Regions from separate parts of the Streptomyces sp. NPDC059875 genome, predicted to be linked through region 1. Evidence: riboswitches for the same ligand, from Rfam matches in the RefSeq annotation. Region 1 holds a riboswitch; each other region holds the start of a gene.
The links. A riboswitch is a leader RNA that binds a small molecule or an ion and turns the genes downstream of it on or off. The one in region 1 is predicted to bind thiamine pyrophosphate.

Region 1 (5,597 bases):
TCATCAATCGGGGTGACACGGTGCAGGTCCGCGTCGACCCGGTCCCGGCCCCCGCGCCCGCCCCGGCCGGCGACGGCCCCGGCCCGCTCTTCGTGGTCGGCGACGTCCACGGCTATCTCGACGAGCTCATCGCCGCCCTGCGCGAGCAGGGCCTCATCGACGAGAACGGCGCCTGGGCCGCCGGCAACGCCCGCCTCTGGTTCCTCGGCGACTTCACCGACCGCGGCCCCGACGGCATCGGCGTCATCGATCTCGTCATGCGCCTGTCCGCGGAGGCCGCGGCCGCCGGCGGCTACTGCAAGGCCCTGATGGGCAACCACGAGCTGCTCCTGATCGGCGCCAAGCGCTTCGCCGACACCCCGGTCAACTCCGGCGCGGGCACCGCCACCTTCCAGGCCGCCTGGCTGCTCAACGGCGGCCAGAAGCACGACATGGACCGCCTCCAGGACGTCCACCTCCAGTGGATGTCCCGGCTCGACGCCGTGGTGGAGGAGGACGGGCACCTCCTGATGCACTCCGACACCACCGCCTACCTCGAGTACGGCAGCACCATCGAGGACGTCAACGACACGGTCCACGAGATCCTCAACCGGAACGACGCCGACGAGGTCTGGGACCTGTTCCGGAAGTTCACCAAGCGCTTCGCGTTCCGCGACGACGCAGGCCCCCAGGCCGTCCAGGAGCTGCTCGGCACCTATGGCGGCCGCCGGGTCGTGCACGGCCACAGCCCCATCCCGTACCTCCTCGGACAGGTCGGCACCGAGGACGGCGAGGACGGATCCGGGCCGATCGTCGACGGTCCGCACGTGTACGCGGACGGTCTGGCGATCGCCATGGACGGCGGTGTGACCATGGCCGGAAAGCTGCTGGTCGTCCAACTCCCGCTGCATGGCTGACGCATAACCCTGCGCATCCGGGGAAGTCGATTTCGGGAAACCCCCTGTCACCCTGTGCCGTAACCGCAATACCATCGGATCATCCGTAGCAGGCTCTCCTCCGTTTCCGCCCAACTGCCCGTTTACCACGGTCAATCCGGCCTTACGGAGCATCGGGGGATGCACATGAACGTGGCTCCGCACCTGCTGACCGAGGACCGTGCCGAGTACGAGCGCATCCTCGACGACGCACTGCGCCAGGCGCGCGACCGTCCGGATCTCGCCGAGATCGGGAAGCGGCTCACGCACGAACAGCTGCGCGCGATGGCGCTGAGCGCGACAGCGCTGATCACCGCCGCGGCCGCGGTGGAGTACGACCACTTCGTCAAGGTCCGCGCGGAGGGCCGCTCATCGAGCGGAACGAGCGTGATGGACGCCGTCCTCACGGCGGACGGCGAAGGCGCGGGCGGCAGCCCGGGCGCAGGCATCGTCGCGGTCGTCACGGTCCTGGCACCGGTGCTCGCGGGCACGGCCGCGGTGATCTTCCTGCTGGTCGGGGCCGTGCTGAAGGTGCTGGCCCCCACGCTCGGGTTCGCCGACACGCTGCTGACGGCGGGCTGGTTCTTCGGTGGCGTGGCCGCCGCCGGACTGCTCTGCGCGGCCGCCGGCCTCCTCCTGACGGCGCTGCGCAACCGCTCCACGGAAGTGGCCGCGGGCGCCGCCGAGGGCGAGCAGGACGACGAGCTGTCCCGGGCCCGCGACGCCTGGCGCCGCGCCGTGCTGGAACGGGGCATCCTGCCGTTCCTGCGGGAAGCCCTGACCGACCCCGCCGCCCAGTCGGCCGCGCCGCTGCCTCCGCAGCGCTCGGAGCGTACGGACCGCATGCCGAAGATCGGCTACAGCGGACCGGACTTCTCGAGCCCGAACGAGGGCGCGTCGGGCACCCGTCCGAAGTTCAGCAGCCCGGACTTCACCAGCCCGGATTTCGGCCCTCCGGAGCACCGACCGGAATGATCGAGGCGAGCAAGAAGGACACCTCTCGGTCCGCTCGGTCCGCGGGCGCCGTGGCGGCCCTGGCAGCTGCCGTGGCACTGCTGACCGCCTGTGGGGCGTTCGCGGGCGACACCCATCGCTGCACCTTGATCGACTCGCCGGCAGGTCTCCGCGTGGACATCGCTCCTGAACTGGCGAAGAAGGCGGTCGGCGCACGCCTCACGGCCTGCTGGGACGACACATGTCACCAGCGGATCCTGCGGCTCCGTGAGGCGACGTCGCCGGGGGACCCGACGATGACGACGGAGAGCCCCGCCGCGGGAGGACCGTCCATCGAGACGGAACGCCCGGCCGAGCCTGCCGGGTGGCCCGACTTCGCGCTCGTACCCGGCCTCCCCACGAAGCCGGTACGCGTGACTCTGGTCCTCACGGATCAGAGCGGCGTCACACTGGTCGACCGACAGACCACCCTCACCCCGAAGCCCACCCATCCCAACGGCCCCAGGTGCTCCCCCGGCGGACCGCAGGCGGCCCTGGCGGTCGCGGAGGACGGCTCGCTGCTCCCACGGTGAGCCGGCTGTACGAGGCTTCCTCGGCGAGCGGCGGGCGGGGCTTCCTCGGTGAGCCGGCGTACGGGCTTCCACGGTGAGCGCCATACGGGACGCGCAGCGCCCCGGAACGCGGACGACCGGCGACTCCCCCGAGTGTCGCCGGTCGGTCGCTTTCCCGCTGGTCAGTCCGCCAGCGGGAGGTACACGCGGTTGCCGGCCGCGGCGAACTCCTTGGACTTCTCCGCCATCCCGGCCTCGATCTCGTCCGTCTGCAGGTCGCCGCCGTGCTCGCGCCGGATGTCCTGCGAGATCTTCATCGAGCAGAACTTCGGACCGCACATCGAGCAGAAGTGCGCGGTCTTCGCGGGCTCCGCCGGCAGCGTCTCGTCGTGGAACTCACGGGCGGTGTCGGGGTCGAGGGCCAGGTTGAACTGGTCCTCCCAGCGGAACTCGAACCGCGCGTCCGACAGCGCGTCGTCCCACTCCTGCGCCCCCGGGTGCCCCTTGGCCAGGTCGGCCGCGTGCGCCGCGATCTTGTACGTGATGACACCGGTCTTCACGTCGTCGCGGTTGGGCAGACCCAGGTGCTCCTTGGGCGTGACGTAGCAGAGCATCGCCGTGCCCCACCAGGCGATCATCGCGGCGCCGATGCCCGAGGTGATGTGGTCGTACGCCGGCGCGACGTCCGTGGTCAGCGGGCCGAGGGTGTAGAACGGCGCCTCCTCGCAGATCTCCTGCTGGAGGTCGATGTTCTCCTTGATCTTGTGCATCGGGACGTGGCCCGGGCCCTCGATCATCGTCTGCACGTTGTGGCGCTTGGCGATCGTGTTGAGCTCGCCGAGCGTCTTCAGCTCCGCGAACTGCGCCGCGTCGTTGGCGTCCGCGATCGAGCCGGGGCGCAGACCGTCGCCCAGCGAGTACGTGACGTCGTACGTCGCGAGGATCTCGCAGAGCTCCTCGAAGTTCGTGTAGAGGAAGTTCTCCTTGTGGTGCGCCAGGCACCAGGCGGCCATGATCGAGCCGCCGCGCGAGACGATGCCGGTCTTGCGGCGGGCGGTCAGCGGCACGTACGGCAGGAGCACGCCGGCGTGCACCGTCATGTAGTCGACGCCCTGCTCGGCCTGCTCGATGACCGTGTCCTTGTAGATCTCCCAGGTCAGCTCCTCGGCCTTGCCGTCGACCTTCTCCAGGGCCTGGTACAGCGGCACGGTGCCGATCGGCACGGGGGAGTTGCGCAGCACCCACTCGCGGGTGGTGTGGATGTTGCGACCGGTGGACAGGTCCATGACCGTGTCGGCGCCCCACTTGGTCGCCCACGTCATCTTCTCCACCTCCTCCTCGATGGAGGAGGTGACGGCGGAGTTGCCGATGTTGGCGTTGACCTTCACCAGGAACCGCTTGCCGATGATCATCGGCTCGATCTCCGGGTGGTTGACGTTCGCCGGGAGCACCGCGCGACCCGCCGCGATCTCCTCCCGTACGACCTCGGGGGAGACGTTCTCGCGGATCGCGACGTACTCCATCTCCGGGGTGATCTCGCCCCGGCGGGCGTACGCGAGCTGCGTCACGGCCGCGCCGCCGCGGCCCCGGCGGGGCTGGCGCGGCCGGCCGGGGAAGACGGCGTCGAGGTTCTTCAGGCCCCCGCGCGGCGAGGTGTGCTTGATGCCGTCGTCCTCGGGACGGACGGGCCGGCCCGCGTACTCCTCGGTGTCGCCGCGGCCGATGATCCAGTTCTCCCGCAGCGGCGGAAGGCCCCGCCGTACGTCGGTGTCGATGGTGGGGTCGGTGTACGGACCGGACGTGTCGTAGAGCGTCACGTCCTTGCCGTTGGTGAGGTGCACCTGTCGGACGGGCACTCGGAGGTCGGGGCGCGAGCCCTCGATGTACCCCTTGTGCCAGCCCGGCTTGCGCTCGTCCTGGCTGGTGGCAGGCGTGCGTGCATCCTGAATGGTCATGAGACCGATCTCCCTACGCCGGCATTACCCGGTAACAGGTTCGGCGGTCGGCGCAGCCTCCTCCCGTACGTACGTCAGTACGCGCGTACGGTGATCAGCGCCCTCTCAGCCCGGTGCTCCGAGCTCCCGCGTGTGCAAAGGTGCCACCACGCTAGCGTCAATCCGGCCGTGCTGAACAGTGGGCCCCCACCGTTCTTGCGATGATCGGTCGGTGACTTCCTCGCAGCAGACCCCAGAACCCGACGGCCACGACGGACATGGCGACGCGGGCCACGGGCACGGCCACACCCACAGTCACGGGCCGGCCGCGCCTGTCTCCCGGCATCTGCGCAGGGTCATCGCCGCGGTCCTGATCCCGTTCGCCACGGCCGTGGCGGTCGGTCTCGTCGTCCTGTGGCCGGGCGGCGCCCCGGAGCACGAGCGGACCGGTGTCGGCTTCGACCGGCAGACGTACCAGGGCAAGGTCGTCTCGGTCGAGCAGGTCGACTGCGCGGACGTGAACGCCGCCCAGGTCCCGCCGACCGGGGACACCTCGACGCCCGAGGGCCGCGAGGCCGTCAACGCCCAGCAGGGGCAGTGCGAGAAGGCGACGATCGAGGTCACCAGCGGACCCGACAAGGGCCGTACGTTCACGGAGATCGTGCAGCCGGACGCACCGCGCCAACTGGACCAGGGGCAGGGCGTGGTGGTGGCCTACGCCCCCGATGCCCCGCGCGATCTGCAGTACTCGGTGACGGATGTGAACCGCAAGGTTCCGCTGGCGGTCCTCGCCCTGATCTTCGCGCTCGTGGTCGTGCTCATCGGACGGATGCGCGGGGTGATGGCGCTGATCTCGCTCGCGGTGAGCTTCCTGATCCTGACGTTCTTCATCCTGCCGGCGATTCTCCAGGGCTCGAATCCGCTGGTGGTCGCGGTGGTCGGATCGAGCGCGATCATGCTGATCGCGCTCTACATGTGCCACGGCCTGTCGGCCCGCACCTCGGTCGCGGTTCTCGGAACCCTGATCTCGCTGCTGCTGATCGGGCTGCTCGGCTCGCTCTTCATCGGCTGGGCATCGCTCAGCGGGAACACGGACGACAACACCGGTCTGATCCATGGCCTCTACCCGGACATCGACATGTCCGGTCTGCTGCTCGCGGGCATCGTCATCGGTTCGCTGGGTGTCCTCGACGATGTGACGGTGACCCAGACCTCGTCGGTGTGGGAGCTGCACCAGGCCGATC
Region 2 (5,597 bases), on a different contig from region 1:
TCTGGTCCGTGCCGCCGAGCAGCACCCGGCCGCCGTCGAGCCTCTGCAGTCCGGCGACGGCCCGCAGCAGCGTGGACTTGCCGCTGCCGCTCGGCCCGAGCACACATACGATCTCGTGCTCGGCGACCGCCAGGTCCACCGAGTCGAGCACGGCCCGCTCTCCGAACCGTACGGTCGCGCCCTCGAGCGTCAGCATCAGAACTCCCCGGAGGTGCGGTCGGTGCGGAGCCGTTCGAGCAGCAACAGCGCCACCGCGCAGACCACCATCAGAATCGTCGAAAGGGCCATTGCCTGGCCGTAGTTGAGCTCTCCCGGCCGGCCGAGCAGCCGGGCGACGGCGACCGGCAGCGTCGGATTGTCGGGCCGGGCGATGAACACGGTCGCGCCGAACTCTCCGAGCGACACGGCGAAGGCGAACCCGGCCGCGATGAGCAACGCCCGGCGCACCAGCGGCAGATCGACCTCGCGCCAGGCCCGCAGCGGCGAGGCGCCGAGCACGGCCGCCGCCTCCCGCAGTCGTTCGTCGACCGCGCGGAGCACGGGCAGCATCGTCCGGACGACGAAGGGCACACCGACCAGCGCCTGCGCGAGCGGCACGAGGATCCAGCTGGCGCGGAGGTCGAACGGCGGCTCGTCCAGGGTGATCAGGAAGCCGAAGCCCACCGTCACCGCCGACACCCCGAGCGGCAGCATGAGCAGCGCGTCGAAGCCGCGCACGAGCCGCCCGGCTCGCCGGGTGAGGGCCGCGGCCGCGAGTCCGCCGATGACGAGGGCGATGGCGGTGGCCACGACGGCGTACCGGAGCGAGTTCCCGATCGTGTCCAGCAGGGGCACGAGGAAGGTGCCGGAGGGGTCCGTGGACTGCAGGGCCCGGTAGTAGTCGAGTCCGTATCCGTGGGAGGTGGCGAAGGACCGCTCGACGAGGACGCCGAGCGGCAGCACGAGCAGCAGCGCGACGGAGACGAGGACGCCCGCGAAGAGTGCCCACTGGCCGAGCCCACTGGGCCGACGGGCGGTCTGCTCGGGCGCGACCAGCTTCAGTGCCGTCTCCCGCCGACGTACGGTCCGGGCGTGCACGGCGAGGACCACGCCCACGGCGACGAACTGCACCATCGTCAGCACGGCGGCCGTCGTCAGGTCGAAGCGGTCGACCGTCTGCCGGTAGATCTCCGTCTCCAGCGTGGAGTACGTGGATCCGCCGAGGATCTGGACGACGGCGAAGGAGCTCGCGGTGAAGAGGAACACCATCAGCGCGGCCGCGGCGACGGAGGGCGCGAGCGCCGGCAGGGTCACGGTCCGCCAGGCGGTCCACCGCGAGGCGCCGAGGACCCGGGCGGCCTCCTCCTGGCGCGGGTCGAGCTGCGCCCACAGGCCGCCGACGGTCCGTACGACGACGGCGTAGTTGAAGAAGACATGGGCGAGGAGGATCGCCCAGACGGTGGTGTCCAGACGGACACCCCACCAGTCGTCGAGGAGCCCGCCACGCCCGACGAGCGCCAGGAAGGCCGTACCGACCATGACGGTCGGCATCACGAAGGGCACGGTGACGACGGCGCGCAGGAGCCCCTTGCCGCGGAAGTCGAAGCGGGCGAAGACGTACGCGCCGGGCAGCGCGATCAGCAGGGTCAGCCCGGTGGAGGCGAGGGCCTGCCAGAGCGTGAACCAGAGGACGTCGAGGATCTCCGGCCGGCTCAGCGTCTCGCCGAACCGGCCGAACTGCCACGTCCCGTCGACCCGCAGCCCGCGCTCGACGATCGAGGCGACGGGCCAGGCGAAGAAAAGCGCGAAGAAGGCGACGGGCAGGACCATCAGGCCGAGCCGCGCCGCGCTTCCCCGGCGGTCGGGAACTACTTCAGTACGAGCGACGACCACTGCTGGATCCACTGGTCACGGTTCGCGGCGATCTTCTCGGGCGCCATGGTCTGCGGCTTGTCGATCACGACACCGTGCTTCGTGAAGAGCTCGGGCAGTGCGGCGTCCTTCGTCACCGGGTTGACGAACATCTGCAGCGGCATGTCCTCCTGGAACTTCTTGGAGATCAGGAAGTCGATGAGCGCCTTGCCGCCCTCGGGGTTCTTCGCCCCGTTCAGCAGACCGGCGAACTCGATCTGCCGGAAGCAGGTGCCGGTGGAGACCCCGGTGGGGGCGTCCTTGGGCTGCGGCTCCGAGTAGAGGACCTCGACCGGCGGGCTGGAGGCGTACGAGACGACCAGCGGACGGTCCCCCTTCGCCTGCTTGCCGCCGGCGGAGCCGGAGAACTCCTGGTTGTAGGCGAGCTCCCAGCTGTCGACGGTCTTCACGCCGTTGGCCTTGAGCTTCTTCCAGTAGTCCTGCCAGCCCTCGTCGCCGTACTGCGCGGCGGTCCCGAGGAGGAAGCCGAGGCCCGGGGAGGACTTCTCGGGGTTCTCGACCACGAGCAGGTTCTTGTACTCCGGCTCGGCCAGGTCGTCGAAGGTCTGCGGAGGCGCGAGCTTCTTGTCGGCGAAGTACTTCTTGTCGTAGTTGACGCAGATGTCGCCGGTGTCGATCGGGGTGACGCGGTGCTCCTTGTCGAGCTGCACCGCCGCCGGCACCTGGTCCAGGCCCTTCGCCTCGTACGGGACGAAGATCCCGTTGTCGAGGGCGCGGGAGAGCAGGGTGTTGTCGACGCCGAAGAAGACGTCACCCTGCGGGGAGCCCTTGGTCAGGATCTCCTTGTTGACGGCCACGCCGGCGTCGCCGCTCTTGAGCACCTTGACGGTGTAGCCGGTCTGCTTCTTGAACTCCGCCAGGACCTCCTTGGAGGCGTTGAAGGAGTCGTGGCTGACGAGGGTGACGGTCTTGTTCGAACCCGTGCCCGTCCCCGTACCCGTCCCGCCCGGCTTCTCCTCGGATCCGCCGCATGCGGCGAGGGTGGCGACCCCCAGGGCGGCGGCGATCGCCACCGCGCCCATCTTCTTCGTGCTCACTGGAATTCCTCCTGGGTATGTCCAGGAAGAGACGCGGCCCTGCCCGCGGCCGTGATCATGGCCGCGGGCAGGGCGCTACAGCTCGAGTAACGACCGAACTTCCTACCCAGAATGACCTGGGCGAGGTTCAGAGGGTCTGCGGCCTGACGGTGCCGCACTCTCAGCGCTGTGGCGCTCCCCTGTCGGAATATGCATATGTTCGAGCTCAGACTACAAGGTCAGCGTTCCGACGCCGCCAGCTGTCCACAGGCACCGTCGATCTCCTGCCCGCGGGTGTCACGGACGGTGACCGGGACACCGTGAGCGGCGATGGCCTCGACGAAGGCCTTCTCGTCCTCGGGACGGGAGGCGGTCCACTTCGAGCCGGGCGTCGGGTTCAGCGGAATCAGGTTCACATGGACCCGCTTGCCCTTGAGAAGCCGTCCGAGCAGGTCACCACGCCAGGCCTGGTCGTTGATGTCGCGGATCAGGGCGTACTCGATGGAGATCCGGCGGCCGGACTTCTCGGCGTACTCCCAGGCGGCGTCGAGGACCTCGCGGACCTTCCAGCGCGTGTTGACGGGCACGAGGGTGTCGCGGAGCTCGTCGTCGGGCGCGTGCAGCGAGACGGCGAGACGGCACTTGAAGCCCTCGTCGGCGAAGCGCAGCATCGCGGGCACGAGACCGACCGTGGAGACGGTGATCCCGCGCTGCGAGAGCCCGAGCCCGTCCGGCTCGGGGTCGGTGAGCCGACGGATGGCGCCGACGACCCGCTTGTAGTTGGCGAGCGGCTCGCCCATGCCCATGAAGACGATGTTGGACAGCCGCGCGGGCCCGCCGGGCACCTCGCCGTCGCGCAGGGCGCGCATGCCGTCGACGATCTGGTGCACGATCTCGGCCGTCGACAGGTTCCGGTCGAGCCCGGCCTGCCCGGTGGCGCAGAACGGGCAGTTCATCCCGCAGCCGGCCTGCGAGGAGATGCACATGGTGACCCGGTCCGGGTAGCGCATGAGCACGGACTCGACGAGCGTGCCGTCGTGCAGCTTCCACAGGGTCTTACGGGTGGTGTCGTCGTCGCACGAGATGTGCCGGACCACGGACATCAGGTCGGGCAGCAGCTCCCCCTGCAGCTTCTCGCGCGCGGAGGCGGGGATGTCGGTCCACTCGGCGGGGTCGTGGGCGTACCGCGCGAAGTAGTGCGTGGACAGCTGCTTGGCGCGGAACGGCTTCTCGCCGATCGCGGCGACGGCCTCCTTGCGCTCGGCGGGCGTGAGGTCGGCAAGGTGCCGCGGCGGCTTCTTGGCTCCGCGGGGGGCGACGAAAGTGAGTTCTCCGGGCTTGGGCATGGTGGTACCAGTGTCGCAGACGGAGCGTGGTGGCCCGGGGCGGAAGCCACGGGAGGCGGTCGTCATGGGTCGTCCACCTCCCGACCGGCCCCGCGCGGCCCTGTCAGTGGCCGTGTCTACCTCGGCGGAGACATCCGACGCCGCGTCCGAGGCCCCCACCTGCTGGCGACCGGCCCGGGCCGCTCGACGCGCTGTTCCGGCCCGGGACGCGTGTGACCGACGGGTACCACCCCGAGATGACCGTCGTGGAGCCGCGCCTGGGTGACCCGTACGGACACCACGGCGGACATCACGGTGGCCGAACGTGACGTTGTGGCCGACGGCCCCCGCAGGGCGTGGTCAGTGGCCGGGGCTACTGTGCTGACGCATGAAGATCGAATCTCTTCTCGAGGACCTGGAGAGCGACGACGCCGCACGCGCGGAGGCCGCGGCCGTACGGCTGGCGGCGGAGGCCGACAGCGTGGTGCCGACGCTGCTGCGGGGTCTGGCCGGTGTGCAGCGCACCGCCGATCTGGAGCCGGTCATGCGGGTGTTGAGGCGCATCGGGCCGCCGGCCTTCGACGCCCTGCTGGCGGCGTGGCGCCGGAAGGAGGTGACGGACTGGCAGGCGGGCCGGCTCCTCGGGGTGTTCGACGAGCGCTCCGCCGACCAGTACGCGGCCCTGGCCGCCGATCCGAACTACGGCACGTCGGGCAAGGGCTTCCGGGGGCTCTTCAGGCTGCGGACGGACTCCGATGCCGGACTGCGGGCCCTGGTGGACGCCTACGCACGAGGCCGCCTCGTCCCCTACACGGCTTCCGACTACGCCCGCCTGCTGCACGACTCCTTCCGGCCGCGGCTGCGCGCCCTGCGTCGCGACCCGGCCGCGTCCCCGAGGATCCGGCGGGGTGCGATGGCGGCGCTGGTCGCGGGCGGCGGCGCCGACGCCCTCGACGGCCGCGACCGCGCGGCGATCGAGCGGCTGATCCGGGTGAAGATCCCGCACGAGACCCCGACGCTCCCCTCGTCGACCCTCAGCGGCTGCTGGATGGCCGTGCCCGGGGCGTCGTACGAGGGCGTCTTCGAGGCCCTGGACCTGCACGACCGGCAGCCCGTCACGGTCTCCGCCGGCGTCCGCGCGGCGGAGAGCCGTGGGATCCGGGTACCCGGGCAGGACGGCGCCGGCCGCACCGTGGGGCGGGCCTTCGTCACCCCGGAGGTGGACGGCTGGCGCCTTGTCTTCGGTCCCTTCGACCTGCTCGTCGGCGACTCCTGGGACGACATGATCGAGACGGTCGAGCGGGTCAGCGTCCATTGCGGCCAGGCCCAGTTCTTCTTCCTGGAC
Region 3 (5,597 bases), on a different contig from region 1:
GGTCCTCGGACCCCGTGCGGTCCTCCCGGTGCGCCTGCGGCGGTACGGCGTCCAGCTGCTCGTCCGTGAGTGCGGCGCGGGCCTCGCGGGCCTGGGCCAGGAGCGCGACGGCGTCGTGCGGCCGGACCTCGGGGTTGCGGGCGGTCGCGCTCGCCACCAGCTCGTCCAGTTCGAGGGCGAGGCCGGGAACGGCGGCGGAAGGGGCCGGGACGTCGGTGTTCAGGTGCTGGTAGAGGACCTGCGCCGGGGTGTCCCCGGAGTGCGGCTTGCCGCCGGTTAGCATCTCGTAGAGGACGACACCACAGGCGTACACGTCGGCGCGGGTGTCCGCGGTGCCGTGCTCGATCTGTTCGGGGGCGAGGTACGACACGGTGCCGAGGACGGAGCCGGTGGTGTTCGTGGCCGAGCCGACGGCCCGTACGAGACCGAAGTCGGCGACCTTGACCCGGCCGTCGTCCCCTATCAGGACGTTCTCCGGCTTCATGTCGCGGTGCACGAACCCGGCCCGGTGCGCGGCGCCCAGCGCGGCGAGCACCGGCTCCAGGATGTCGAGCGCCGCCCGGGGCTGGAGCGCCCCGCGCTCGCGCAGCACGTCGCGCAGCGTGCACCCGGCGACGTACTCCATCGCGAGATAGACGTACGCGCCGTCCGCGCCCTGGTCGAAGACCCCGACGACGTTGGGGTGGGAGAGCCGGGCGACGGACTTCGCCTCGCGGATGAACCGCTCGACGAAGGCGACGTCGGTGGCGAGGGCCGGGTGCATCACCTTGAGCGCGAGCACCCGGTCGAGGCGGGTGTCGACGGCCCGGTAGACCGTGGCCATCCCGCCGACGGCGATGCGCGCGTCGACGCGGTAGCGGTCGTCGAGCAGCTGCCCGACGAGGGGGTCCTGAAGGGTCGTGTCCACGGCCTTGAGTTTACGAGCCGGTGAGGACCCCCCGTCCCCACCGGCCCCGACCGCAGCACATCTGTGACGCGTGGAACGCGTCCGCGGCCCTCAGAAGGCCGGTCGCTCCGGGTCCAGGGCCGCGCGGCCCTCCGCCGGGGACGAGGCCTCCGCGAAGTGCCGGCGCGGGATCCGGCCGGCCCGCCGGGCCAGGCGGCCCGCCTCGACCGCGTGCCGCATGCCCTCCGCCATCAGCACCGGCTCCTGGGCCCGGGTCACCGCCGACGCCAGCATGACCGCCGCGCAGCCCAGCTCCATCGCCAGGGCGGCGTCCGACGCCGTCCCCGCCCCCGCGTCCAGGATCACCGGCACCCCCGCCCGCTCCACGATCAGCTGGAAGTTGTGCGGGTTGCGGATGCCGAGCCCGGAGCCGATCGGCGAGCCCAGCGGCATGATCGCCGCGCACCCGACGTCCTCCAGCTTCCGCGCCAGGACCGGGTCGTCGTTGGTGTACGGCAGGACCGTGAAGCCGTCGTCCACCAGCGTCTCCGCCGCGTCGAGCAGCTCGATCGGATCCGGCAGCAGGGTCCGCTCGTCCGCGACCACCTCGAGCTTGATCCAGTCGGTGCCGAGCGCCTCCCGCGCGAGGCGGGCGGTCAGGACGGCCTCGCCCGCGGTGAAGCAGCCCGCCGTGTTCGGCAGGACGCGGATGGCGAGCCGGTTCAGGACGGACAGGACGGAGCCCTGCACGGTCGGGTCCAGGCGCCGCATGGCGACCGTGGTGAGTTCGGTGCCGCTGGCGACCAGGGAGCGTTCGAGGACGTCCAGGCTGGGGGCCCCGCCCGTGCCCATGATCAGGCGGGAGGAGAACTCCGTACCCCCGAGGAGGAAGGTGTCGTCGGACATCGTGCTCAGCCCCCCTGCACGGCGGTGAGGACCTCGACCCGGTCGCCCTCGCCGAGGACGGTCGTGGACCACTGGCTGCGCGGCACGACCGTCTCGTTGACGGCCGCGGCCACGCCCGACGGCGCCGCCGTCAGCGTCGCGACCAGGGAGTCGAGGGTCGTGGGTGCGGTGAGGACGCGTGCCTCGCCGTTGACGGAGACGTTCGTCGGGAGGTCCGTCGAGACATTCGCCGGGACGTTCGTGGAGGTGTTCGTCGGCACGTTCATGCGGGCTGCTCCTGACGTACGGGGGAGAAGCGGCGGGGGGTGAAGGGGCGGGCCTCGTCCGGAAGCACGCCGGTGGTGAGCAGGTCGGCCATCACATCGCCGGTGACAGGGGTGAGCAGGACCCCGTTGCGGTAGTGCCCCGTGGCCAGCCGGAGGCCGGGCAGCGCGGTCGGGCCGAGCAGCGGGGCGTTGTCCGGCGAACCGGGCCGCAGACCCGCGCGGGTCTCGGTGAGCGGCAGCTCGGTGATGCCCGGCACGAGCTCGTGGGCGTCGCGCAGCAGCTCGTAGACCCCGCCCGCCGTGACGGTGGTGTCCCAGCCCAGCTCCTCGCTGGTCGCGCCGACCACCAGCTCGCCGTTCTCGCGCGGCACCAGATAGACGTGGCTGCCACGCACGACGGCCCGGACGGTCCGGGACAGGAACGGCGCGTACGCCCGGGGCACGGTCAGCCGCAGCACCTGGCCCTTGACGGGGCGTACGGGAGGCAGCACCTCGTCCGGTACGCCCGCCAGCCGGCCACTGAGGCTGCCGGCGGCCAGCACGACCTGGTCCGCGCCCAGCTCACCGGTGTCCGCGAGCCGTACGCCGGTCGCCCGGTCCCGTACCACCGTCAACCGCTCCGCCAGGGCCCGGTGGAAGACCACCCCGGCCCGCTCGCAGGCGGTGACCAGCGCGGTCGCGAGCCTGCGCGGATCGACCTGGTGGTCGCCGTCGACCCGCAGGCCGCCGCGGACGCCCGGAGCCAGCATCGGCTCCAGACGGCGGCACTCGCGCCCGCTGAGCCACTCCGACTGCAGACCGCAGCGGGTCTGCAGCGCGTGCAGTTCGCGCAGGTGCGCCCGGTCGTCGGCGTCGAGCGCGACGGCGAGCGTGCCGCAGGCCCGGTAGCCCACGTCGTGGCCGGTGGCGTCCTCGAGCTCGGCGACGAAGCCCGGATAGCGGCGCGCGGAGGCGAGGTTGAGGGTGAGCAGGGTCTCCTCGCCGTAGTGGAGTTCCGTGACGGCGGCCAGCATTCCCGCCGCCACGCGGGCGGCGCCACCGCCCGGTTCGGGGTCCACGACCGCGGTGCGCAGTCCGCGCTGCGCCGCCCGCCAGGCCGTGACCAGACCGATGATTCCGCCCCCGATGACGAGGACGTCGGATGTACGCGACATGGGCGTCCAGCCCCTCCCTTCGCCGGCATGACCCGGATCAGGTTCGTACGGTCGGAGGCCGGCCAGCCTCCCTCTCAGCCCGGTGCGTCCGGGCTCCCGCGAGTGCTCTACGTTGACGGTCAGACTAACCCCCGCCCCCGACGCCCAGTAAGGGAGCCTCCGCAGTGGCCCGATCTCTCGAAGGTCCGGGGGAATCCCGTCGGCACGCGCGCGGCGGACGGGCACGTTCGGCTGGAGGAGACCTGGGCAGGGGAGTCCCAGGAGGGCTCCGGCGCCGGCGTGGTCGAAGAACTGCCTTCCTGACAGGGCGTCAGATTTGTAAGGTGATCGGGTGAGCGAGCAGAAGCAGGCACAGCAGCGGGTCGTGATCGTGGGCGCCGGGATGGCGGGGGTGCAGACCGCCGTCGCCCTGCGGGAACAGGGCTACGCGGGCCAAGTCACCCTCATCGGGGCCGAGCCGCACCAACCCTACGACCGGCCACCCCTCTCCAAGGCGGTCCTCCTCGGCAAGGCCGAGGACTCCGCCTTCGACGTCGACTTCGAGGCCCTCGCCATCGAGCTGCGCCTCGGGCTCGACGTCACCGGCCTGCGCGCCGAGGACCACGAGGTCGACACCGAGGCCGGACCCGTCCCGTACGACGTCCTGGTCGTCGCCACCGGGGCCCAGCCGGTCACCCTGCCCGGCACCGAGGGCGTGCCCGGAGTCCATCTGCTGCGCACCCTCGACGACGCCGCCCGCCTCAAGCCCGTCCTGGAGCAACGCCACGACATCGTGGTGGTCGGCGCCGGCTGGATCGGCGCCGAGTTCGCCACCGCCGCCCGCGAGGCGGGGTGCGCCGTCACCGTCGTCGAGGCCGCCGACCGCCCGCTGGCCGGCGCGCTCCCCGTCGAGGTCACCGCCCCGATGGCGCAGTGGTACGAGGAGAGCGGCGCCGCACTCCTCACCCACGCGCGCGTGGCCGGCGTCGAACCCGGCACGGTCGTCCTTGCCGACGGCCGGCAGCTGCCGGCCGACGCGGTCGTCGTCGGCATCGGCGCCCGGCCCGCCACCGGCTGGCTCGCCGGCTCCGGCATCGCCCTCGACGCGGACGGCTCCGTCACCGCCGATGACCGGCTGCGCACCTCCCTGCCCGACGTGTACGCCGTCGGCGACTGCGCCTCCTTCCCCTCCGCCCGCTACGGCCGCCGGCTCCTGGTCCACCACTGGGACAACGCGCTCCAGGGTCCGCGCACCGTCGCGGCCGACATCATCGGCGAGGTCCCGCAGCCCTACGACCCGGTGCCGTACTTCTGGTCCGAGCAGTTCGGCCGCTTCGTGCAGTACGCCGGACACCACGCGGCCGACGCGGAGCTCGTCCGGCGCGGCGACCCGGCCGGACCCTCCTGGTCCGCGCTCTGGCTGCGCGACGGCGCCCTGGTCGCCCTGCTCGCCGTGGGACGCCCCCGCGACCTGGCCCAGGGTCGCAAGCTGATCGAGTCCGGCGCCCGACTCGACCCCGAGCGGGCCGCCGACCCTTCCGTCCCCCTGAAGGCGGCAGTCCTGTAGGGCTCGACTACCGACTGTCAGTCCGGGATGGCAGGCTTGTCCACGTGACCGAGATTGACGCAAGAATCGATGCTCTCGTCCCCGCCTGGCTCTACCTCCCCGACATCGCGGAAATGCTCGATGTCGAGGTGACGCGCGTGCGGCAGCTGGTCAAGGAGGGCCAGCTCATCGCCGTGCGCCGCGGTGAGAACAAGGCGCTTCAGGTACCGGCCGCCTTCATCGACGGCGACAAGGTGGTCAAGGGCCTCTCCGGGACCCTGACGCTCCTGAAGGACGACGGCTTCACCGACGAAGAGATGCTGGAGTGGCTTTTCACTCCCGACCCGACCCTGCCGGGCACGCCCGCGCAGGCCCTCAGCGAGAATCGCGGCACGGAGGTGAAGCGCCGCGCCCAGGCGCTCGCCGTCTGACGTACCGAAGACACCACACAGGTGGTTCCGTGGGGCCGGGTCCCGCCCGGCCCCCACGGAACCACCGGACCCAACGGGGGGAAGCACCCATGTCCACGCCTCGCGAGCAGCTCGCCGACGCCCGGCTCTACCTGTGCACGGACGCCCGCAAGCGCCAGGGAGACCTGTCCGCCTTCCTCGACGCCGTGCTCTCCTCCGGCGTGGACATCGTGCAGCTGCGCGACAAGGGCATGGAGGCCGGCGAGGAGCTGGAGCACCTCGCCGTGTTCGCCGACGCCTGCCGCCGGCACGGCAAGCTGCTCGCCGTGAACGACCGGGCCGACGTCGCCCACGCCATCGGCTCCGACGTGCTGCACCTGGGCCAGGGCGACCTGCCCGTGCCCGCCGCACGCGCGATCCTCGGCGACGAGGTGCTGATCGGCCGCTCCT

Region 2: another riboswitch for thiamine pyrophosphate. It lies ahead of ACFV9D_RS26580 (thiamine ABC transporter substrate binding subunit); the one in region 1 lies ahead of thiC (phosphomethylpyrimidine synthase ThiC).
Region 3: another riboswitch for thiamine pyrophosphate. It lies ahead of thiO (glycine oxidase ThiO); the one in region 1 lies ahead of thiC (phosphomethylpyrimidine synthase ThiC).

Annotation. Positions count from the first base shown of each region.
Region 1 covers NZ_JBHWJZ010000006.1:108,171-113,767, reverse strand. The annotation lists gene ACFV9D_RS09615 (metallophosphoesterase) at 1-896, shown strand, start outside; gene ACFV9D_RS09610 (hypothetical protein) at 1,056-1,889, shown strand; gene ACFV9D_RS09605 (hypothetical protein) at 1,886-2,440, shown strand; gene thiC (phosphomethylpyrimidine synthase ThiC) at 2,602-4,374, opposite strand; TPP riboswitch at 4,368-4,514, opposite strand; gene ACFV9D_RS09595 (YibE/F family protein) at 4,586-5,597, shown strand, end outside.
Region 2 covers NZ_JBHWJZ010000024.1:42,054-47,650, forward strand. The annotation lists gene ACFV9D_RS26570 (ABC transporter ATP-binding protein) at 1-196, opposite strand, end outside; gene ACFV9D_RS26575 (ABC transporter permease) at 196-1,809, opposite strand; gene ACFV9D_RS26580 (thiamine ABC transporter substrate binding subunit) at 1,848-2,933, opposite strand; TPP riboswitch at 3,030-3,139, opposite strand; gene rlmN (23S rRNA (adenine(2503)-C(2))-methyltransferase RlmN) at 3,167-4,273, opposite strand; gene ACFV9D_RS26590 (hypothetical protein) at 4,641-5,597, shown strand, end outside.
Region 3 covers NZ_JBHWJZ010000034.1:52,956-58,552, forward strand. The annotation lists gene pknB (Stk1 family PASTA domain-containing Ser/Thr kinase) at 1-907, opposite strand, end outside; gene ACFV9D_RS31690 (thiazole synthase) at 998-1,792, opposite strand; gene thiS (sulfur carrier protein ThiS) at 1,798-2,058, opposite strand; gene thiO (glycine oxidase ThiO) at 2,055-3,212, opposite strand; TPP riboswitch at 3,210-3,322, opposite strand; gene ACFV9D_RS31705 (NAD(P)/FAD-dependent oxidoreductase) at 3,544-4,758, shown strand; gene ACFV9D_RS31710 (Rv2175c family DNA-binding protein) at 4,803-5,168, shown strand; gene thiE (thiamine phosphate synthase) at 5,258-5,597, shown strand, end outside.